3 regions of the Streptomyces sp. NPDC093600 genome follow, and region 2 is predicted to be linked to each of the others. Evidence: riboswitches for the same ligand, from Rfam matches in the RefSeq annotation. Region 2 holds a riboswitch; each other region holds the start of a gene.
What was found. Region 2 has a riboswitch for thiamine pyrophosphate ahead of ACIRB4_RS25745 (thiamine ABC transporter substrate binding subunit). Riboswitches for the same ligand answer to the same signal wherever they lie in the genome.
Positions count from the first base shown of each region.

Region 1: linked by a shared signal. The riboswitch ahead of thiO (glycine oxidase ThiO) and the one ahead of ACIRB4_RS25745 (thiamine ABC transporter substrate binding subunit) in region 2 are both predicted to bind thiamine pyrophosphate.
Region 3: linked by a shared signal. The riboswitch ahead of thiC (phosphomethylpyrimidine synthase ThiC) and the one ahead of ACIRB4_RS25745 (thiamine ABC transporter substrate binding subunit) in region 2 are both predicted to bind thiamine pyrophosphate.

Region 1 covers NZ_JBIWIU010000002.1:608,203-615,498, reverse strand. The annotation lists gene metF (methylenetetrahydrofolate reductase [NAD(P)H]) at 1-501, opposite strand, end outside; gene thiE (thiamine phosphate synthase) at 558-1,220, opposite strand; gene ACIRB4_RS08465 (Rv2175c family DNA-binding protein) at 1,307-1,672, opposite strand; gene ACIRB4_RS08460 (NAD(P)/FAD-dependent oxidoreductase) at 1,716-2,930, opposite strand; TPP riboswitch at 3,117-3,229, shown strand; gene thiO (glycine oxidase ThiO) at 3,239-4,405, shown strand; gene thiS (sulfur carrier protein ThiS) at 4,411-4,611, shown strand; gene ACIRB4_RS08445 (thiazole synthase) at 4,617-5,411, shown strand; gene pknB (Stk1 family PASTA domain-containing Ser/Thr kinase) at 5,552-7,296, shown strand, end outside.
Region 2 covers NZ_JBIWIU010000012.1:6,864-14,159, forward strand. The annotation lists gene ACIRB4_RS25720 (LOG family protein) at 1-65, shown strand, start outside; gene ACIRB4_RS25725 (hypothetical protein) at 72-1,178, opposite strand; gene ACIRB4_RS25730 (hypothetical protein) at 1,308-2,249, shown strand; gene ACIRB4_RS25735 (ABC transporter ATP-binding protein) at 2,302-3,333, opposite strand; gene ACIRB4_RS25740 (ABC transporter permease) at 3,333-4,946, opposite strand; gene ACIRB4_RS25745 (thiamine ABC transporter substrate binding subunit) at 4,995-6,074, opposite strand; TPP riboswitch at 6,146-6,256, opposite strand; gene rlmN (23S rRNA (adenine(2503)-C(2))-methyltransferase RlmN) at 6,286-7,296, opposite strand, start outside.
Region 3 covers NZ_JBIWIU010000007.1:187,866-195,161, reverse strand. The annotation lists gene ACIRB4_RS19245 (cupin domain-containing protein) at 1-3, shown strand, start outside; gene ACIRB4_RS19240 (DUF5326 family protein) at 168-386, shown strand; gene ACIRB4_RS19235 (IclR family transcriptional regulator) at 666-1,436, shown strand; gene ACIRB4_RS19230 (SsgA family sporulation/cell division regulator) at 1,574-2,008, shown strand; gene ACIRB4_RS19225 (YibE/F family protein) at 2,065-3,423, opposite strand; TPP riboswitch at 3,495-3,643, shown strand; gene thiC (phosphomethylpyrimidine synthase ThiC) at 3,637-5,418, shown strand; gene ACIRB4_RS19215 (hypothetical protein) at 5,566-6,393, opposite strand; gene ACIRB4_RS19210 (metallophosphoesterase) at 6,553-7,296, opposite strand, start outside.

The DNA of each region.
Region 1 (7,296 bases), on a different contig from region 2:
GCGCGGGTGCATCTCGGGGAAGGCGGCGACGCCGACGCAGAAGTCCCCGGACTCCTTGATCAGCCGGACCAGGTCGGCGGCGTACCGGACGCCCTGCGGGTGCTCCACCCACTCCCCCAGCGGGTCGCCCGGGGGGTCGCCGCGCAGCGCGAGCATGTTGCGGATCCCGGCGTCGGCGTACTGGCCGAGGACATTGCGCAGCTCGGCGACCGAGTGGTCGACGGCGGTGAGGTGCGCCACCGGGGTGAGGGTGGTGTCGGCGGCGATCTGCTGGGTGGCCTTGACCGTCCCGCCGCGGGTGGACCCGCCGGCGCCGTAGGTCACGGAGACGAAGCTCGGTCCGACCGCCTCGACTCTTCGCAGGGCGTTCCACAGGCTCCGCTCGCCCTTCTCGGTCCGGGGTGCGAAGAACTCGAAGGAGTACGAGGACTTCCCGGACGCGAGGATGTCGCGGACCGTGCGTGCGCGGTCCGAGCGGGTGGAAGCGGTACCAAGGGCCATACGGGCAGGTTAGACGGGGTGCCCCCGCCGATGGGGCGGAGTCCGAAAGATGGACATCATCCGTCGGTCCTTTCGCGGACCCTCTTGGCCAGCCGGGCCGCCGCCGCGGCCGGGTCGTCGGCCTCGGTGATCGCCCGGACGACGACGACACGCCGGGCCCCCGCGTCCAGGACCTCGTCGAGGGTGGTCTCGTCGATCCCGCCGATGGCGAACCAGGGGCGGTCCTGTCCCTGGGCCTCCAGGGAGGCGGCGTACCGCACGAGGCCGAGGCCGGGGGCGTACCGCCCGGGCTTGGTGGGGGTGGGCCAGCAGGGTCCGGTGCAGAAGTAGTCCACGCCCGGTTCGGCGGCGGCCGCGGCCACCTCGGACTCGGCGTGGCAGGAGCGGCCGATCAGCACCTCGTCGCCGAGGATGGCCCGGGCCGCGGGCACGGGCAGGTCGCCCTGGCCGAGGTGGAGCACGTCGGAGCCGATGGCGTGGGCGACGTCCGCCCGGTCGTTCACGGCGAGCAGTGTGCCGTGCCTGCGGCAGGCGTCGGCGAGGACGGCGAGGTGCTCCAGCTCCTCACCGGCCTCCATGCCCTTGTCGCGGAGCTGCACGATGTCCACGCCGGAGGAGAGCACGGCGTCGAGGAACGCGGGCAGGTCGCCCTGGCTCTTGCGGGCGTCCGTGCAGAGGTAGAGCCGGGCGTCGGCGAGCCGCTGGCGTGGCGTGGACATGGGTGCTTCCCCCCGTGGGCTGCGGCGGTCCCGTGGGGCCGGGCGGGCCCGGCCCCACGGGATCTCCTGTGGTGTCTTGGGTGTGCTCAGACGGCGAGCGCCTGGGCGCGGCGCTTCACCTCCGTGCCGCGATTCTCGCTGAGGGCCTGCGCGGGCGTGCCCGGCAGGGTCGGGTCGGGAGTGAAGAGCCACTCCAGCATCTCTTCGTCGGAGAAGCCGTCGTCCTTCAGGAGCGTCAGGGTCCCGGACAGACCCTTGACCACCTTGTCGCCGTCGATGAAGGCGGCGGGGACCTGAAGCGCCCTGTTCTCACCACGGCGTACGGCGATGAGCTGGCCCTCCTTGACCAGCTGCCGGACACGCGTCACCTCGACACCGAGCATTTCGGCGATGTCGGGGAGGTAGAGCCAGGCGGGGACGAGAGCATCGATTCTTGCGTCAATCTCGGTCACGGGACCAGCCTGCCATCCCGGACCGACAGTCGGAAGTCGGGCCCTATTCGACGGCCGCCTTCAGGGGTACGGAGGGGTCGGTCGCCCGCTCCAGGGCGACGCGCATGCCCGCCTCGATGAGCTTGCGGCCCTGGGCCAGGTCGCGGGGGCGGCCGACGGCGAGCAGGGCGACCAGGACGCCGGCGCGCAGCCAGAGGACGGACCAGGAGGCGCCGGCCGGGTCGCCGCGCCGGACCAGCTCGTCGGCGCCGGTGTGGTGCCCGGCGTACTGGACGAACCGCCCGAACTGCTCGGACCAGAAGTAGGGCACCGGGTCGTAGACCTGGGGGACCTCGCCGATGATGTCGGCCGCGACCGTACGCGGCCCCTGCAGGGCGTTGTCCCAGTGGTGGACCAGGAGCCGTTCCTCGTAGCGGGCGGAGGGGAAGGAGGCGCAGTCGCCGACGGCGTACACGTCGGGCAGGGAGGTCCGCAGCCGGTCGTCGGCGGTGATGGAGCCGCCCGGGTCCAGGGCGATGCCGGAGCCGTCGAGCCAGTCGGTGGCGGGCCGGGCCCCGATGCCGACGACGACGGCGTCGGCGGGCAGCGTCCGGCCGTCGGCCAGGACGACGCTGCCGGGTTCGATCCGCTCCACGCGCGCGTGGGTGAGGAGAGCGGCGCCGCTCTCCTCGTACCACCGGGCCATCGGGGCGGCGACGTCGGCGGGCAGCGCGCCCGCGAGCGGCCGGTCGGCGGCCTCGACGACGGTGACGGCGCAGCCGGCCTCGCGCGCGGCGGTGGCGAACTCGGCGCCGATCCAGCCCGCGCCGACCACGACGATGTCGTGGCGGCGCTCCAGGACGGGCTTGAGCCGGGCGGCGTCGTCGAGGGTGCGCAGGAGGTGGACGCCGGGCACGCCCTCGGTGCCGGGCAGAGTGACCGGCTGGGCTCCGGTGGCGACGACCAGGACGTCGTACGGCACGGGTCCGGCCTCGGTGTCGACCTCGTGGGCCTCGGCGCGCAGGCCGGTCACTTCGACGCCGAGGCGCAGCTCGATGGAGAGCGCTTCGAAGTCGACGTCGAAGGCGGAGTCCTCGGCCTTGCCCAGGAGCACCGCCTTGGAGAGCGGGGGCCGGTCGTAGGGCTGGTGCGGTTCGGCTCCGATCAGGGTGACGGGGCCCGCGAAGCCCTGTTCGCGCAGGGCGACGGCGGTCTGAACTCCCGCCATGCCGGCGCCCACGATCACGACGTGCTGCTGTGCCTGCTTCTGCTCGCTCACCCGATCACCTTACGCATCTGACGGAACGTCAGGAAGGTGGCCGCTCCACCGCGCCGGTGCCGGAACCTTCCACGGACTCACTTGCCCGGCACGGCTCCCGCCGAACGCGCCCGTGGAGTGACGTCGGTCCCAGGGCGGAGGCTCCCTACGCGGTGCGGACGGCGGGGGATAGTCTGACCGTCAACGTAGAGCACTCACGGGAGCCCGGACGCACCGGGCTGAGAGGGAGGCTGACCGGCCTCCGACCGTACGAACCTGATCCGGGTCATGCCGGCGAAGGGAGGGGCTGGACGCCCATGCCATCACGTATGCCACACGTCCGTACGTCCTGCGACGTCCTCGTCATCGGGGGCGGGATCATCGGACTCGTCACGGCCTGGCGGGCGGCGCAGCGCGGGCTGCGCACCGCCGTGGCCGACCCCGAACCCGGCGGCGGGGCCGCTCGGGTCGCGGCCGGCATGCTCGCCGCCGTCACCGAGCTCCACTACGGCGAGGAGACCCTGCTCGGGCTCAACCTCGCCTCCGCCCGCCGCTACCCGGCCTTCGTCGCCGAACTGCGCGACGCCACGGGCCACGACGTGGGCTACCGCGCGTGCGGGACGCTCGCCGTCGCGCTCGACGCGGACGACCGGGCGCATCTGCGGGAGCTGCACGCCCTGCAGACCCGCTGCGGCCTGAAGTCGGAGTGGCTCAGCGGGCGCGACTGCCGCCGCCTCGAACCGATGCTCGCTCCGGGGGTCCGCGGCGGGCTCCGGGTCGACGGCGACCACCAGGTCGATCCGCGCCGGCTCGCCGCCGCGCTGGTCGTCGCCTGCGAACGCGCCGGAGTGGTCTTCCACCGGAGCGTCGCCGACCGTCTGACGGTCGTGCGCGACCGGGCCGCGGGGGCGGTGCTCGCGGACGGCACGGAGCTCGCGGCCGACCAGGTCGTCCTGGCCGCGGGCAGCCTCAGCGGCCGGCTCGGCGGCGTGCCGGAGGACGTCCTGCCTCCCGTACGCCCCGTCAAGGGGCAGGTGCTGCGGCTGACCGTGCCGCCCGCGTACGCGCCGTTCCTGTCCCGCACGGTCCGGGCCGTGGTGCGCGGCAGCCACGTCTATCTGGTGCCGCGCGAGAGCGGCGAGCTGGTCGTCGGCGCGACCAGCGAGGAGCTCGGCTGGGACACCACCGTCACGGCGGGCGGGGTGTACGAGCTGCTGCGCGACGCGCACGAGCTGGTGCCGGGCATCACCGAGCTGCCGCTCACCGAGACCCGGGCGGGTCTGCGGCCCGCGTCCCCGGACAACGCGCCGCTGCTCGGTCCGAGCGCGCTGCCGGGCCTCCAGCTGGCCACCGGCCACTACCGCAACGGGGTGCTGCTCACGCCCGTCACCGGTGACGTCATGGCGGAGGTGCTGACCACCGGCACGCTCCCGGACGAGGCCCGCCCCTTCACCCCCCGCCGCTTCTCTCCCGTACGTCTGGAGCAGCCCGCATGAACGTGCTGAACGTGTCCGTGAACGGGGAGCCGCGCGAGCTCCCCGGCCCCGTCTCGCTCGACGCCCTCGTCGCCACCCTGACCTCGGCCCCCTCGGGGGTGGCCGCCGCCGTCAACGAGACCGTCGTGCCGCGCGGCCAGTGGTCCGCGACCTTCCTCGGCGAGGGCGACCGGGTCGAGGTCCTCACCGCGGTGCAGGGAGGCTGAGCGCGATGTCCGACGATGTCTTCCTTCTCGGCGGTACGGAGTTCTCCTCGCGCCTGATCATGGGCACGGGCGGCGCGCCCAGCCTGGACATGCTGGAGCGCTCGCTGATCGCCAGCGGTACGGAGCTGACCACGGTGGCGATGCGCCGCCTGGACCCGACCGTGCAGGGCTCGATCCTGTCGGTCCTGGACCGGCTCGGCATCCGGGTGCTGCCCAACACGGCGGGCTGCTTCACGGCGGGCGAGGCCGTGCTGACCGCCCGGCTCGCCCGGGAGGCGCTGGGTACCGAGTGGATCAAGCTGGAGGTCGTCGCCGACGAGCGGACCCTACTGCCGGATCCGATCGAGCTGCTCGACGCCGCGGAGACCCTGGTGGACGACGGCTTCACGGTCCTGCCGTACACCAACGACGACCCGGTCCTCGCCCGGAAGCTGGAGGACGTGGGATGCGCGGCGATCATGCCGCTGGGGTCGCCGATCGGCTCCGGGCTCGGCATCCGCAATCCGCACAACTTCCAGCTGATCGTCGAGCGCGCGGGAGTGCCGGTGATCATGGACGCGGGGGCGGGGACGGCGTCGGACGCGGCGCTGGCGATGGAGCTGGGGTGTGCGGCGGTGCTGCTGGCGTCGGCGGTGACGCGGGCACAGGAGCCGGTGCTCATGGCGTCGGCGATGCGGCACGCCGTCGAGGGGGGGCGGCTGGCGTGGCGGGCGGGCCGCATCCCGCGCCGCCACTTCGCGGAGGCCTCCTCGCCGACGGAGGGCCTGGCCGCCCTGGACCCGGAACGTCCGGCGTTCTGACCGTGTGACCTTCGCCGCCCCGGGGGGCGTCCGCCCCGGCGGCACGGGCCCCGCGCCGCCCCGCCCGGCCTGTCACAGCTGCGCTGCAGTCGGGCGGCGGCCGGGACGGGGTGTCCGTGGGGGCTCGTAAACTCGGCACCGTGGACACGACCCTCCAGGACCCGACCCCCAGCCCTTCGGGCTGGGACGACCCGATCGTCGGGCAGCTGCTCGACGGCCGCTACCGCGTCGACGCACGCGTCGCCGTCGGCGGCATGGCCACGGTCTACCGGGCCGTCGACACCCGCCTCGACCGGGTGCTCGCCCTCAAGGTGATGCATCCGGCGCTGGCGGCCGACGCCGTCTTCGTGGAGCGGTTCATCCGCGAGGCCAAGTCGGTCGCGCGCCTCTCCCACCCCAATGTCGTCGGGGTCTTCGACCAGAGCGCCGACGGCGCGTACGTCTATCTCGCGATGGAGTACGTCGCCGGCTGCACCCTCCGCGACGTCCTGCGGGAGCGCGGCGCCCTCCAGCCCCGGGCCGCGCTCGACATCCTGGAGCCCGTGCTCGCCGCCCTCGGCGCCGCGCACCGGGCCGGGTTCGTCCACCGGGACATGAAGCCGGAGAACGTCCTGATAGGGGACGACGGCCGGGTCAAGGTCGCCGACTTCGGTCTCGTACGGGCCGTCGGCTCGGCCACGGACACCACCGACTCCGTCCTGGGCACCGTGTCGTACCTCGCGCCCGAGCAGATCGAGCACGGCACCGCCGACACCCGCGCCGACGTGTACGCCTGCGGTGTCGTGCTGTACGAGATGCTGACGGGCGGCAAGCCGCACGACGGGGACACGCCCGCCCAGGTCCTCTACCGGCACCTCAACACCGACGTGCCGGCCCCCTCCGCCGCGGTCCCCGGGCTCGCCCTCGAACTGGACGAGCTGGTGGCGAGCGCCACGGCCCGCAACCCCGAGGTCCGTCCGCACGACGCCGTCGCGCTGCTCGCCCTGGCCCGGGACGCCCGCGCGGCGCTCGGCGAGGAGCAGCTCGACGCCGTACCCCCGCAGGCGCGCACCGAGGGGGGCGTGCGGGACCACGACCGCTCCGAGGACCGGACCAGCGTCATCCCGCGCGCGGTGCCACAGCACACCAGCCGGCTCGCGATGCCGCCGGAGCCGCCGCCGCGAGCGCGGTCGGAGCGACGGCCCGGCCGACCCGCCCGCCGCGGTCCGCTCCTCGTCCTCGCCGCCGTCCTGCTGGCTCTCGGGATCGGCGGCGGCGTCTGGTACATCAACTCCGGCCAGTTCACCCGCGTCCCCGCCGTGCTCGGCCAGACCGAGGCGCAGGCCGGCGAGCGGCTGAGGGACGCCGGCCTGGACGTCGGGCAGACCCGGCGCGCGTTCAGCGAGGTCTACGAACGCGGCACGGTGATGGCCACCGATCCGGCCCCGGGCGAACGCATACGCGGCAACGGCACGGTGACCCTCACGCTCTCCCGGGGCCCCGAGGTCGTGAAGGTCCCCAACCTCAAGCGGAAGCCGCTCACCGAGGCCAAACGGCTCCTGGCCGAGGAGGGTCTGGCACCCGGTGTGGTCACCGAGGCGTTCAGCCAGGACATCCCGCAGGGCGCCGTGATCAGCTCCGACCCCGAGCCCGGCACCGAGCGCGCCCCCGACTCCGCCGTCGCGCTGGTCGTCAGCAAGGGCGTCCCGATCGACGTACCCGACGTGGCGGGCGAGTCGGTGGCCGACGCCACCGAGACCCTCCAGGACGCCGGTCTGACCGTGAGGATCGCGGCGGAGCGGATCCACTCCCCGGAGGCGGCCGGTTCGGTCGCCGCCCAGTCGCTCGCCGAGGGCAGCCGCGCCGCCGAGGGCGACACGATCACCCTGACCCTCTCCAAGGGTCC
Region 2 (7,296 bases):
TCGCCCTGGTCGACTCGATCGACGAGGCCCCGGCCGCCCTGCGCCGCCTGGCGGAGGCGGTCTAGCAACCGCTACAGCCTGCGGACGGCCTGCGCCTCGGCCCGCTCCACCGAGGCGCGGCCGTGCACATGCACGAGCGCGAGGTGGAACAGCGCCGGGGCCGACGGCGCCCAGCGGTGGATCCGGTCGGGCCGCAGCAGATAGCGGGCCACGTCGGCGGAGCGGAAGGGGACGTACTCGATGCTCTGGTGCTCCCACCGGTCGGCGACGCCCCTGCCCAACCGGGACTGGAGCTGATCACCCGTCATGTCGCCGAGCCTGGCGTAGAAGTGGGCGCTCCAGTGGCGCTTGTCGACGTCGAGGACGAAGGCGAGGAGCGAGAGCGTGTACTCGTGCGGCTCCAGTGACATCTCCTCGCGCATGCCGCGCCGGGCGACGGCGTACAGGTCGGGGGCGTTGCGGCCGGCCGAGTCGATGTGCCGGGAGAGACCTTCGTTGACGGAGGAGTTCCACACGCCCGGTGCCATACGCACCCGGTTGCTGCGCCGGCTCACGACCAGCAGGTGGTCGGAGGTGACCACGGCGATGTTGACACCGAAGCTGCACTGCAGGAAGGCCGGGGCGGTGAGCGGCTCCTCGGGGTCGAGGTAGCGGGACCGGGGTGTGGAACCGTCCGGCAGCCGGCGGTCGAGCTGCTGGGCCGCGAGGAAGGTGTAGTAGTCGGTGGGCCGCAGCCTCAGATGGACCTCGGACCGCTCGTCGAGGGCGGTACGGGAGACCTCCAGGCTCTCCACGGCGTAACGCGGGCCGTTCCACACCGGTGCCCGCTCGCCCGCGGCGCTCGCCCGGGCCTCCTCCGCCTCGATCTCGTCGCGCCAGCCCGCCATCTCCTCCGGCAGGGCGATCTCCCCTTCGAGGACCTGGACGTGGATCGACTCGGGCGCGATGGCACGGTCCCCGTCGCCCTCGACGATCAGGGCGGAGGTGTGCAGGGGGCCCAGGGAGAACGTCGACCAGGCCCGCCCCTGCCGCTCCCGGAAGGTGAGGCTGCGGACCACGCCCGCCGACCGGCGTCTGATCCTGAACCACACGTCCTGCGTCCACTGCTGGAACAGGGTGGCGAACACGACCCCCAGGATGGCGCCGACCACTCCGTTGCCCACGTCTATTCCGTCCACGCGCAGCAGCGTAGGCCAGTTGATCAACGCCGGTGGCCGCGCGAGGCAACTTCGGCGCCCGATCCCACGTCTGACAGCCGGAACCAACCGAGAACGACCCCCTTCTTGTACGCGAACGGAGCCCCCCACGTGCTCATAGGACTGCTGACCGCCGTCGCCGCCTCGATCTGCTACGGCACCGGCTCGGTGCTCCAGGCCGTCGGCTCCCGCAAGTCCGCCCGCCGAGAGGCGGCGGCGCAGGCGGCAGGGCAGGTCACCGGGCGCGGCGGGCCGAGCCTGCAATCCACCGCGAAGGCGGCGATGACCTGGGAGTTCGTCGTCGGCACGATCCTGGACTTCGTCGGCTTCGGGCTGGGGGCGCTCGCCGCCCGGCTGCTTCCGCTGTTCCTCTCCCAGACGGTGATCAGCGCCAACCTCGTCATCACGGCCGTCCTGAGCGTCAAGCTGCTCGGCATCCGGCTGACCCGTGCGGAGTGGACCTCGATCGGCGTGGTCTGCTCGGCCCTGGTACTGCTGGCGAGCGCGGCCGGCCCGGAGGGCAGCGGGCACACCCCGATCGCCACGCACTGGTGGCTGCTGGCCGTCTCGGTTGCGCTGATGGTGGGCGGGACGGTCGTCGTACGGTTCCTGGGGGCGAGCGCGGCGATCCTGGCGGGTCTGCTGTCCGGTCTGGGCTTCGGCGCGCTCGGGGTCGGGGTCCGGGTCCTGAACGGTGTCGACCCGTTCGACCTGGGAGCGCTGCTCACGGACCCGGCGCTGTACGCGATCCTCGTGGCCGGGATCGGCGGTATGTATCTGCACACGGTCGCGCTCCAGATCGGGTCGGTGAACGGGGCGACGGCGGCGCTGGTGGTCGGTGAGACCGTGCTCCCGGGGATGATCGGCGTGTGGTGGCTGGGCGACGCCTCGCGCCCCGGTTTCGCCTGGCTCGCGGTGACCGGCTTCGTCCTCGCGGTCGCGGGCGCGGTGGCGGTGGCCTGGTTCGGCGCCCCGGAGGGCGACCCGGCGTCGGCGGCGCCTCCACGGGAGCCCGCACCGGAGCCCGCACCCGAGCCCGTACGCGTCCCCTGACCCCGCCCCGTACGCCTCCGCCGGTCGCGCCCCGTCCGCGCCCGCTCGCGGGTCAGCCCCGTTCGCCCGCCAGCACCACGACCTCGCCGGCGGCGAACGTCACCCCCACCGTCGCGCCCTCCTCCGGCGCCTCCTGGAGGGTGCACTCGGCCTCCAGGACCGGGCCGCCGTCGGCCGGGCGGAGGAGGACGGCGACGTGGCTGCCGCGGAAGGTACGGGCGTCGACCGTGCAGGGCAGGCCCTCCGCCGGCGCCCCGAGGCGTACGCCGGCCGCACGGACCAGGATCTTGGCCGCGCCCTCCGCCGTCCCGTCCGGGACGGGGATCTTGCCCCAGACCGTGTCGGCGGCGCCGCCGCTCACCGTCGCGGCCACGACGTTGTCGAAGCCGAGGAAGCGGGCCACGAACTCCGAGGCCGGTCGCTGCCAGACCTCCAGCGGTGTCCCGGTCTGGGCGATCCGGCCGTCCCGCATCACCACGACCCGGTCGGCGAGCGCGAACGCCTCGCCCTGGTCGTGGGTGACGGCCAGCACCGTCGTACCCAACTGCCCGAAGAGGTGCCGCAGTTCGACGACGAGCCGTTCCCGCAGCCCTCGGTCGAGCTGGCCGAGCGGCTCGTCCAGCATCAGCAGCCGGGGCCGCGGGGCGAGCGCCCGGGCCAGCGCGACGCGCTGCTGCTCGCCGCCCGAGAGCGAGGCGACGGCCCGCCGCCCGGCCCCGGGAAGCCCGACGAGGTCGAGCAACTCCCCCGCCCGTACGACCTGTTCGGCCCTGCCGAGGCCGTGCATCCGCAGCCCGAAGGCGACGTTTCCGGCCACGTCCCGCTGCGGGAAGAGCTGATGGTCCTGGAACATCAGGCCGACACCGCGCCGGTGCACCGGCACGCCCGCCTGGTCGGCGCCGGCGAGCAGCACCCGGCCGCTGTCCAGCGTCTGCAGACCGGCGACGGCCCGCAGCAGCGTGGACTTCCCGCTGCCGCTCGGCCCGAGCACACAGACGATCTCGTGCTCGGCGACCTCCAGGTCCACCGAGTCGAGCACGGCCCGCTCCCCGAACCGTACGGTCGCGTCCTTGAGCGTCAGCATCAGAACTCCCCGGAGGCCCGGTCGGTGCGCAGTCGTTCGAGGAGCAGCAGGGACACCGCGCACACCACCATCAGGATCGTCGAAAGGGCCATGGCCTGGCCGTAGTTGAGTTCGCCGGGGCGGGCGAGCAGCCGCGCCACGGCGACCGGCAGCGTCGGGTTGTCGGGCCGGGCGATGAAGACGGTCGCGCCGAACTCGCCGAGGGAGACGGCGAAGGCGAATCCGGCGGCGATGAGCAGCGCCCTGCGTACGAGCGGCAGGTCGACCTCGCGCCAGGCCCGCAGCGGTGAGGCGCCGAGGACGGCCGCCGCCTCCCGCAGCCGTTCGTCCACCGCCCGCAGCACGGGCAGCATCGTGCGTACGACGAAGGGGACGCCGACCAACGCCTGGGCGAGCGGTACGAGGATCCAGCTGGCCCGCAGGTCGAGCGGCGGCTCGTCCAGGGTGATCAGGAACCCGAAGCCGACGGTGACGGCGGAGACCCCGAGCGGCAGCATGAGGAGCGCGTCGAAGCCGCGTACGAACCGCCCCGCCCGCCGGGTCAGGGCCGCCGCGGCGAGTCCGCCGACGGCGACGGCGATCGCGGTGGCGACCAGGGCGTACTGGAGCGAGTTCACGATGGTCTCGGCCATCGGTACGAGGAAGGTACCGGAGGCGTCGACGGACCGCAGGGCGTGGTAGTAGTCGAGCCCGTACCCGCGCGGGGTGTCGAAGGACCGCTCGACGAGGACGCCGAGCGGCAGGACGATCATGAGGGCGATCGTGAGCAGCACGCCCCCGAAGAGGGTCCACTGGCCGGCGCCCTGCGGCCGGTGGGCGGTCCGCTCGGGCGGGACGAGCCGCAGCGCCGTCTCCCGTCTGCGTACCGTCCAGGCGTGCACGGCGAGGATCGCGCCGACGGCGGCGAACTGCGTCATCGTGAGGACGGCGGCCGTGGTGAGGTCGAAGCGGTCGACCGTCTGGCGGTAGATCTCCGTCTCCAGAGTCGAGTACGCCGGCCCGCCGAGGATCTGGACGACGGCGAAGGAGCTCGCGGTGAAGAGGAACACCATCAGCGCGGCCGCGGCGACCGACGGGGCGAGCGCGGGGAGGGTCACGGTCCGCCAGGCGGTCCACCGGGAGGCGCCGAGGACCCGGGCGGCCTCCTCCTGGCGGGGGTCGAGCTGGGCCCACAGGCCGCCGACGGTCCGGACGACGACGGCGTAGTTGAAGAAGACATGGGCGAGGAGGATCGCCCATACGGTGGTGTCCAGGCGGACGCCCCACAGCTCGTCGAGGAGCCCGCCGCGGCCGACGAGCGCCAGGAACGCCGTGCCGACCATGACGGTGGGCAGGACGAAGGGGACGGTGACGACGGCGCGCAGCAGCGCCTTGCCGGGGAAGTCGAGACGGGCGAAGACGTACGCGCCGGGCAGCGCGATCAGCAGGGTCAGCGCGGTGGAGGCGAGCGCCTGCCACAGCGTGAACCAGAGGACGTCGAGGATCTCCGGCCGGGTCAGCGTCTCGCCGATCCGGCCGAACCGCCATGTCCCGTCCGCCCGGAGCCCGCGCTCGACGATCGAGGCGACGGGCCAGGCGAAGAAGAGGCCGAAGAAGGCGACGGGCACGGCCATGAGGCCGAGCCGCGCCGCGCTTCCCGGGGGCGTCCTGGTCACTTCAGGTCACTTCAGTACGAGCGAGGACCACGACCGGATCCACTGGTCACGCTTCTGGGCGATCTTCTCGGGCGCCATCGTGTGCGGCTCGTCGATCACGACGCCGTGCTGGGTGAAGAGCTCGGGCAGCGTCGCGTCGCTGGCGGCGGGGTTGACGAACATCTGCAGCGGCATGTCCTCCTGGAACTCCTTGGAGATCAGGAAGTCGATCAGCAGCTTGCCGCCCTCGGGGTTCTTCGCCCCGTCGAGCAGTCCGGCGAACTCGGTCTGCCGGAAGCAGGTGCCCGTGGAGACGCCCGTGGGGGCGGTCTTCGGCTGGGGCTCGGAGTAGAGGACCTCGACCGGCGGGCTGGAGGCGTACGACACGACCAGCGGACGGTCGCCCTTGGCCTTCTTGCCGCCCGCGGAGCCGGAGAACTCCTGGTTGTAGGCGATCTCCCAGCTGTCGACGGTCTTCACGCCGTTGGCCTTGAGCTTCTTCCAGTAGTCCTGCCAGCCCCCGTCGCCGTACCGGGCGGCGGTGCCGAGGAGGAAGCCGAGGCCCGGGGAGGAGCGCTCGGGGTTCTCGACGACGAGCAGGTCCTTGTACGCGGGCTCGGCCAGGTCGTCGAAGGTCTGCGGGGGCGCGAGCTTCTTGTCGGCGAAGTACTTCTTGTCGTAGTTGACGCAGATGTCGCCGGTGTCGACCGGGGTGACGCGGTGCTCCTTGTCGATCCGGAGTCCGGCGGGGACCCGATCGAGGCCCTTCGCCTCGTACGGGACGAAGATGCCGTTGTCGAGCGCGCGGGAGAGGAGGGTGTTGTCGACGCCGAAGAAGACGTCGCCCTGCGGGGAGCCCTTGGTCAGGATCTCCTTGTTGACGGCCTCGCCGGCGTCGCCGCTCTTGAGGACCTTGACCGTGAGACCGGTCTTGCGCGTGAACTCGGCCAGCACCTCCTTGGAGGCGTTGAAGGAGTCGTGACTCACGAGGGTCACGGTCTTGGGCGCACGGCTGTCGCCCTGGTCGCCGGAGCCGCCGCAGGCGGCGAGCGTGGTGACGCCCAGCGCGGCGACGAGCGCGCCCGCGGCGATCTTCTTGGTGCTCACTGAGATTCCTCCTGGGTGTGTCCAGGAAGAGACGCGGCCCTGCCCACCCGAGGGTGGGCAGGGCGCAACAGCTCGAGTAACGACCGAACTTCCTACCCAGAATGACCTGGGCGAGGTTCAGAGGGTCTGCGGTCCTACGGTGACCGCACTCTCAGCGCTGTGGCGCTCCCCTGTCGGAATATGGAGATGTGTTCGAGCTCAGACTACAAGGTCAGCGTTCGGTGGCGGCGAGCTGTCCACAGGCGCCGTCGATCTCCTGACCGCGGGTGTCGCGTACGGTCACCGGCACGCCGTGGGCGGCGATGGCCTCGACGAACGCCTTCTCGTCCTCGGGACGGGAGGCGGTCCACTTGGACCCGGGGGTCGGGTTCAGCGGGATGAGGTTGACGTGCACCCGCTTGCCCCTGAGGAGCCGTCCGAGCAGGTCGCCTCGCCATGCCTGGTCGTTGATGTCCCGGATGAGGGCGTACTCGATGGAGATCCGGCGGCCGGACTTCTCGGCGTACTCCCAGGCGGCGTCGAGGACCTCGCGCACCTTCCAGCGGGTGTTGACGGGCACGAGGGTGTCGCGCAGCTCGTCGTCGGGGGCGTGCAGCGAGACGGCGAGCCGGCACTTGAAGCCCTCGTCGGCGAAGCGGAGCATCGCGGGCACGAGGCCGACGGTGGAGACGGTGATCCCGCGCTGCGAGAGCCCCAGCCCGTCGGGCTCGGGATCGGTCAGCCGACGGATCGCGCCGACGACCCGCTTGTAGTTGGCGAGCGGCTCACCCATGCCCATGAAGACGATGTTGCTGAGCCGCGCGGGCCCTCCCGGCACCTCGCCGTCGCGCAGCGCCCGCATCCCGTCGACGATCTGGTGCACGATCTCGGCGGTCGACAGGTTCCGGTCGAGCCCGGCCTGCCCGGTGGCGCAGAAGGGGCAGTTCATCCCGCAGCCGGCCTGCGAGGAGATACACATGGTGACCCGGTCGGGGTACCGCATGAGGACGGACTCGACGAGGGTGCCGTCGTGCAGCCGCCACAGGGTCTTACGGGTGGTGTCGTCGTCGCACGAGATGTGCCGGACGACGGACATCAGGTCGGGCAGCAGCTCGCCCTGCAGCTTCTCGCGGGAGGCGGCGGGGATGTCGGTCCACTCGGCGGGGTCGTGGGCGTACCGCGCGAAGTAGTGCGTGGACAGCTGCTTGGCGCGGAACGGCTTCTCGCCGATCGCGGCGACGGC
Region 3 (7,296 bases), on a different contig from region 2:
TGAGCCGTCCCGGAGTCGAAGTCCCGAAGAGGCCGGGCTCCCCTAGGGGGTGGATCAGGGGGGAGCAAGGGCTGCGAGGCCCCCGCGAGCACCCCCGCGGGCCCTAGCATCGAAAGCGTTCGGCGCAGAGCGCGCGGAACGGACTCTTCGGAGATGGGGTAAGGACAATGGCGGTACGGCAGATTCTCGCGGGCATGCCCTGGTGGGTGAAGTGGGTGGCCATACCCGTCATCGCTCTGTTCGTCTTCGGCGGTCTGATCACCAGCGTCGCGACCTTTGTGATCGGTCTGCTCTTCAAGGTGCTGGTCTTCGTGGCTCTGGTCGCCGGGCTCGTCTACGTGGTGCGGAAGTTCATGTCGTCCTCGGCCTCGCGCGAAGACTGGTAGCCCCGGCTACTCACTGGTATGAACCGGTTTCCGGGCATTAGCCCGGGCGGGGGAACCCCATGGCAGAAACCGCGTGGGTGCCCACAGGGTGCCATTAGAGTGGCAAAGCTCTGCCGCCCCGGGGAATCAGTGCGCTGATCTCACCTTGACCAGCGAGTTCTTTTCTGTCCCGGGCGGGTCCACCCATGGACCCCACGGAATCCCAGGCCGCGGCGGGCGCGCGGGGGCGGCCCCCGCGGGCGGGTGCAGGGCGCCCGTCGAAACGCCTGGGGGTGACCTTTGGCCACGGCTTCGCAATCCGCTGTCCCTACCCTGATCGGCTCCGTGCAGCGGGCGCTGAGACTTCTGGAAGCCGTGGGCTCCCACGAGGACGGCGCTCCCGCCAAACAACTCGCGCGTGAGGCGGGGCTCCCGCTTCCCACCGCGTACCACCTGCTCCGCACCCTGACGCACGAGGGCTATCTCCGCCGCGAGAAGGGTGTGTTCGTCTTCGGCGACGCCGCCGGCCGTCTGGCCGGTGGCGGAGTTCTGCAGAATCGTCGCACCAAGATCGAGGACTCCCTCGCCCGCTGGCGCGACGATATCGGCGTCCCCGTCTACTTCGCGATCTACCGCGAGGGTGAGATCGAGCTCGTCGCCGTGGCCGACACCCCCTCCGCCCCCGCTGTGGACGAGTGGGCCGACTTCCGCGAGACCGGTCACGCCCATGCGATCGGTCAGTGTCTGCTCAGTCAACTGGATCTGAGGAGCCGTCAAGACCACCTCGACCGCCATCCGGTGGAGGCCATCACTCCGTACACGGTGCGTAACCGCCGTGCCCTCTTGGAACGTTTGGGCGGTATGGGGCGCATGGAGCCCCTGGTGGAGCGTCAGGAGTACGCGCTCGGCACGGTGTGTGCCGCCGTTCCCATCACGGCGGGTTCCACTGCGGCCGCCATGGCCATTTCTCTCCCCCTCCACCAGGAAGAGCGGTTGCTCCCCGCGGTCGATCGACTACGTAGTGAGATCGGAAAGCTCTTCAGTTCGCTCGCTTTCTCTATCAGTATCTGAAAAATCACTCCTTGTGATCTGCTAGCGCTTCCAGCACGATGGCGTCAAGAGGGCATGGGGGATCATTCCCGGCCGTTTGGATCACAGCTTTCAGCAGCTGTCGTTACGCAACTGCTTCATCTACTGCGGGGTACATGATGCGAGAGTCGGTTCAGGCCGAAGTCCTGATGAGCTTCCTCGTCTCCGAGGAGCTCTCCTTCAGAATCCCCGTGGAACTGCGCTACGAGACCCGGGATCCCTATGCGGTGCGGATGACCTTTCATCTTCCCGGGGACGCGCCCGTGACCTGGGCCTTCGGGCGGGAGCTGCTGCTCGACGGGATCAACCGGCCCAGCGGGGACGGCGATGTGCACATCGCGCCGACCGGTTCCGAGACGCTCTCGGACGTCTCCATCCGCCTTCAGGTGGGCAGCGACCGCGCCCTGTTCCGGGTCAGCGCTCCTCCGTTGGTCACCTTCCTCGACCGAACGGACAAAATGGTTCCGCTCGGTCAGGAACGGACATTCGGCGACTTCGAAGACAATTTGGAGGCAGCGCTCGGCCGGATCCTGGCGGAGGAGAACGCCGGCTGAGCAACGAGAACACCGGCTGATCGCAGTGGAACACCGGCTGACCAGCGGTCATCCGGTCACTTCGCCCGGCGGCGTCGCCCACCCTTGGCCGGTCGGCTCTCCGCGGACCCCGGCCGGTCGGCGGAGACCACCAGCGCCGCGAGAGCGGTGGTGACCGGCACCGACGCGACGAGGCCGATCGACCCCACCAGCGTCCGGACGATCTCCTCCGCGACGAGCTCGCTGTTGGCCACCGTTCCCACGCTGCTCTGAGCGATGGAGAAGAGCAGCAGCAGGGGCAGGGCCGCACCCGCGTACGCGAGCACCAGGGTGTTCACCACCGAGGCGATGTGGTCGCGGCCGATCCGGATTCCCGCCCGGTACAGCGCGCGCGGCCCCATGCGCGGATCCGCCTGGTGCAGCTCCCACACCGCCGAGGTCTGGGTCACCGTCACATCGTCGAGCACGCCGAGCGAACCGATGATGACGCCCGCGAGCAGCAGACCGGACATGTCGATGTCCGGATAGAGGCCGTGGATCAGGCCGGTGTTGTCGTCGGTGTTGCCTGTGAGCGAGGCCCAGCCGATGAAGAGCGAGCCCAGCAGTCCGATCAGCAGCAGCGAGATCAGGGTGCCGAGCACCGCGACCGAGGTACGGGCTGAAAGGCCGTGGCACATGTAGAGCGCGATCAGCATGATCGCGCTAGACCCGACCACCGCGACGACCAGCGGATTCGAGCCCTGCAGAATCGCCGGCAGGATGAAGAAGGTCAGCACCAGGAAGCTCACACAGAGCGCGATCAGGGCCATCAGCCCGCGCAACCGGCCGACGAGCACGACCGCGAGCGCGAAGATCCCGGCGAGCAGCACCATCGGCAGCTTGCGGTTCACATCGGTCACCGAATACTGCAGGTCACGCGGGGCGTCGGGGGCGTACGCCACCACCACGCCCTGTCCCTCGCTCAGTTGCCGCGGAGCGTCCGGCTGCACGATCTCGACGAAGGTGCGGCCCTTGTCGCCGCCCGTGGTGACCTCGATCGTCGCCTTGGCGCACTCCCCCTGCTGGGCGTTGACCGCCTCACGCCCCTGAGGCGTGGTCGTGTCACCGGTCGGCGGCACCTGAGCGGCGTTCACGTCCTTGCAGTCGACGTACTCGACCGAGACGACCTTGCCCTGCTCGGTCTGCCGGTCGAAGCCGACGCCGGTGCGCTCGTGCGCCGGGGCGCCGCCGGGCCACAGGACCGCGAGCCCGACCAGGACGGCGGTGGCGAACGGGATCAGGACCGCGGCGATGACCTTGCGCAGATGCAGGGAGACAGGCGCGGCGGGCCCATGGCTGTGCGTATGGCCGTGCGCCATATGGCCGCCATGGCCGTCACCGTGCCCGTCGCCATTGCCTTCGCCGTACGGTTCGGGGGTCTGCTGCGAGGAAGTCACCGACCGATCATCGCAAGAACGGCGGGGGCCCACTGTTCAGCACGCCCGGGTTGACGCTAGCGTGGTGGCACCTTTGCACACGCGGGAGCTCGGAGCACCGGGCTGAGAGGGCGCTGATCACCGTACGCGCGCGTACTGACGCACGTACGGGAAGAGGCTGCGCCGACCGCCGAACCTGTTACCGGGTAATGCCGGCGTAGGGAGATCGGTCTCATGACCATTCAGGATGCACGCACGCCTGCCACCAGCCAGGACGGCCAGGCCGAGCGCACGCCGGGCTGGCACAAGGGGTACATCGAGGGCTCCCGCCCCGACCTCCGTGTGCCGGTCCGCCAGGTGCACCTCACCAACGGCAAGGACGTGACGCTGTACGACACGTCCGGTCCGTACACCGACCCCACCATCGACACCGACGTACGGCGGGGCCTCCCGCCGCTGCGCGATAACTGGATCATCAGCCGCGGCGACACCGAGGAGTACGCGGGCCGCCCGGTCCGCCCCGAGGACGACGGGATCAAGCACACCTCGCCGCGCGGGGGGCTCAAGAACCTCGACGCCGTCTTCCCCGGCCGCCCGCGCCAGCCCCGCCGGGGCCGCGGGGGCCAGGCGGTGACCCAGCTCGCGTACGCCCGCCGGGGTGAGATCACCCCGGAGATGGAGTACGTCGCCATCCGCGAGAACGTCTCGCCCGAGGTCGTACGGGAGGAGATCGCCGCGGGCCGCGCGGTGCTCCCGGCGAACGTCAACCACCCGGAGATCGAGCCGATGATCATCGGCAAGCGGTTCCTGGTGAAGGTCAACGCCAACATCGGCAACTCCGCCGTCACCTCCTCCATCGAGGAGGAGGTGGAGAAGATGACGTGGGCGACCAAGTGGGGCGCGGACACGGTCATGGACCTGTCCACCGGCCGCAACATCCACACCACCCGCGAATGGGTGCTGCGCAACTCCCCCGTGCCGATCGGCACCGTGCCGCTCTACCAGGCCCTGGAGAAGGTCGACGGCAAGGCCGAGGAGCTGACCTGGGAGATCTACAAGGACACGGTCATCGAGCAGGCCGAGCAGGGCGTCGACTACATGACCGTCCACGCCGGCGTACTGCTGCCGTACGTGCCGCTGACCGCGCGCCGCAAGACCGGCATCGTCTCGCGTGGCGGTTCGATCATGGCCGCCTGGTGCCTGGCGCACCACAAGGAGAACTTCCTCTACACGAACTTCGAGGAGCTCTGCGAGATCCTGGCGACGTACGACGTCACGTACTCGCTGGGCGACGGTCTGCGCCCGGGCTCGATCGCGGACGCCAACGACGACGCGCAGTTCGCGGAGTTGCGGACGCTCGGCGAGCTGAACACGATCGCCAAGCGCCACAACGTGCAGACGATGATCGAGGGCCCGGGCCATGTCCCGATGCACAAGATCAAGGAGAACATCGACCTCCAGCAGGAGATCTGCGAGGAGGCGCCGTTCTACACCCTCGGCCCGCTCACGACCGACGTCGCGCCCGCCTACGACCACATCACGTCCGGGATCGGCGCCGCGATGATCGCCTGGTGGGGCACGGCGATGCTCTGCTACGTCACGCCCAAGGAGCACCTGGGTCTGCCCAACCGCGACGACGTGAAGACCGGCGTCATCACGTACAAGATCGCGGCGCACGCGGCCGACCTGGCCAAGGGGCACCCGGGGGCGCAGGAGTGGGACGACGCGCTGTCGGACGCGCGGTTCGAGTTCCGCTGGGAGGACCAGTTCAACCTGGCCCTCGACCCGGACACGGCGCGTGAGTTCCACGACGAGACGCTGCCCGCGGAGCCGGCCAAGACCGCGCACTTCTGCTCGATGTGCGGTCCGAAGTTCTGCTCGATGAAGATCTCGCAGGACATCCGGCGCGAGCACGGCGGCGACCTCAAGTCGGACGAGATCCAGGCCGGTATGGCGGAGAAGTCCAAGGAGTTCGCCGCCTCCGGCAACCGGGTCTATCTCCCGTTGGCGGACTGACCCGAAGAACACCGGGCGGACCCGCGGCCCCGGGGGAGTCGCGGGTCCGCCCGGTCCGTCCGTCCCGCCCTCCGCTCGCCCGCCGTTCCTCCGGGGTTCGGTCGGAGTGCCGTCCTTCCGGCGTTGACTCCGGCTGGTTCCGCGGCGTCACTCCGGTCGGTTCTCCGGCGGGCCGAAGTCGGGGCTGCTGAAGTCGGGGCTGCTGAACGTCGGACGGGTGCCCGACGCGCCCTCGCCCGGGCTGGAGAACTGCGGGCCGCTGTAGCCGATCTTCGGTATGCGGGAGGTCGGCAGGGGTCGCGGCGACGAGGCGGGCCGGGTCACGCCGGGATGGGCCAGCGCGTCGCGCAGGAACGGCAGGATTCCCCGTTCCAGCAGGGCGTGGCGCCAGGCTTCCCTGGCCCGTGACAGCTCGTCGTCCCCTTCGGGGGCGGGTCCCGCCGCAGCCACCTCCGTGGCGGTGTTGCGCAGCGCGGTGATGAGGAGTCCGGCGGCCGCGCAGAGCAGCCCGGCCGCCGCGACGGCGCCGAAGAACCAGCCCGCCGTCCACAGGGTCTCGGCGAACACCAGTGTCGGGGCCAGTGTCTTCAGTACGGCTCCGACCAGCAGGAAGATCACCGCGGCCGTGCCGGCGAGCACGGGTGCGAGGACCGTGACGATCGCGACGACACCGGCGCCGGGGCCACCGCTCGCGCCGTCGCCGTCCGCGCCGAGGACGGCGCCCATGACACTCGTACCGCTCGGTGAGCGTCCCTCTTCGCGGATTTTCACGTAGTGGTCGTACTCGGTCGCCGCCGCGGTGGTGATCAGCGCCGTCGCGTTCAACGCCATCGTGCGCAGCTGTTCGGCCGTGAGCCGTTTCCCGACCTCGGCGAGTTCCGGACGTGTGTGCGCGTTACGCAGTGCGTCGTCGAGGATGCGCTCGTACTCGGCGCGGTCCTCGGTCAGCAGGTGCGGAGCCACGTTCATGTGCATCCCCCGATGCTCCGTAGGGCCGGGCCACCCGCGGTTCACGGGCAGTTGGGCGGAAACGGAGGAGAGCCTGCTACGGATGAGCCGATGGTATTGCGGTTACGGGACAGGGTGACAGGGGGTTTCCCGAAATCGCCCTTCCCGGATGCGCAGGGTTATGCCTCAGCCGCCCAGGGGGAGTTGGACGACCAGAAGCTTTCCGGCCATGGTCACACCGCCGTCCATGGCGATCGCCAGACCGTCGGCGTACACGTGCGGGCCGTCGACGACCGGCTCCGACGGGCCGTCGCCGTCCTCCGTGCCGACCTGGCCGAGGAGGTACGGGATGGGGCTGTGACCGTGCACGACACGGCGGCCGCCGTAGGTGGCGAGCAGCTCCCGTACCGCCTGGGGGCCCGTGTCGTCACGGAACGCGAAGCGTTTGGTGAACTTCCGGAAGAGGTCCCAGACCTCGTCGGCGTCGTTCCGGTTGATGATCTCGTGGACCGTTTCGTTGACGTCCTCGATGGTGCTGCCGTACTCGAGGTACGCGGTGGTGTCGGAGTGCATGAGGAGGTGCCCGTCCTCCTCCACCACGGCGTCCAGCCGGGACATCCACTGCAGATGGACGTCCTGGAGCCGGTCCATGTCGTACTTCTGGCCGCCGTTGAGCAGCCAGGCGGCCTGGAACGTGGCCGTGCCGGCGCCCGAGTTCACGGGGGTGTCGGCGAAGCGTTTGGCGCCGATCAGCAGCAGCTCGTGATTGCCCATCAGGGCCTTGCAGTAGCCGCCGGCGGCGGCGGCCTCGGCCGAGAGGCGCATGACGAGGTCGATGACGCCGATGCCGTCGGGGCCGCGGTCGGTGAAGTCGCCCAGGAACCACAGACGGGCGTTTCCGGCGGCCCAGGCGCCGTTCTCGTCGATGAG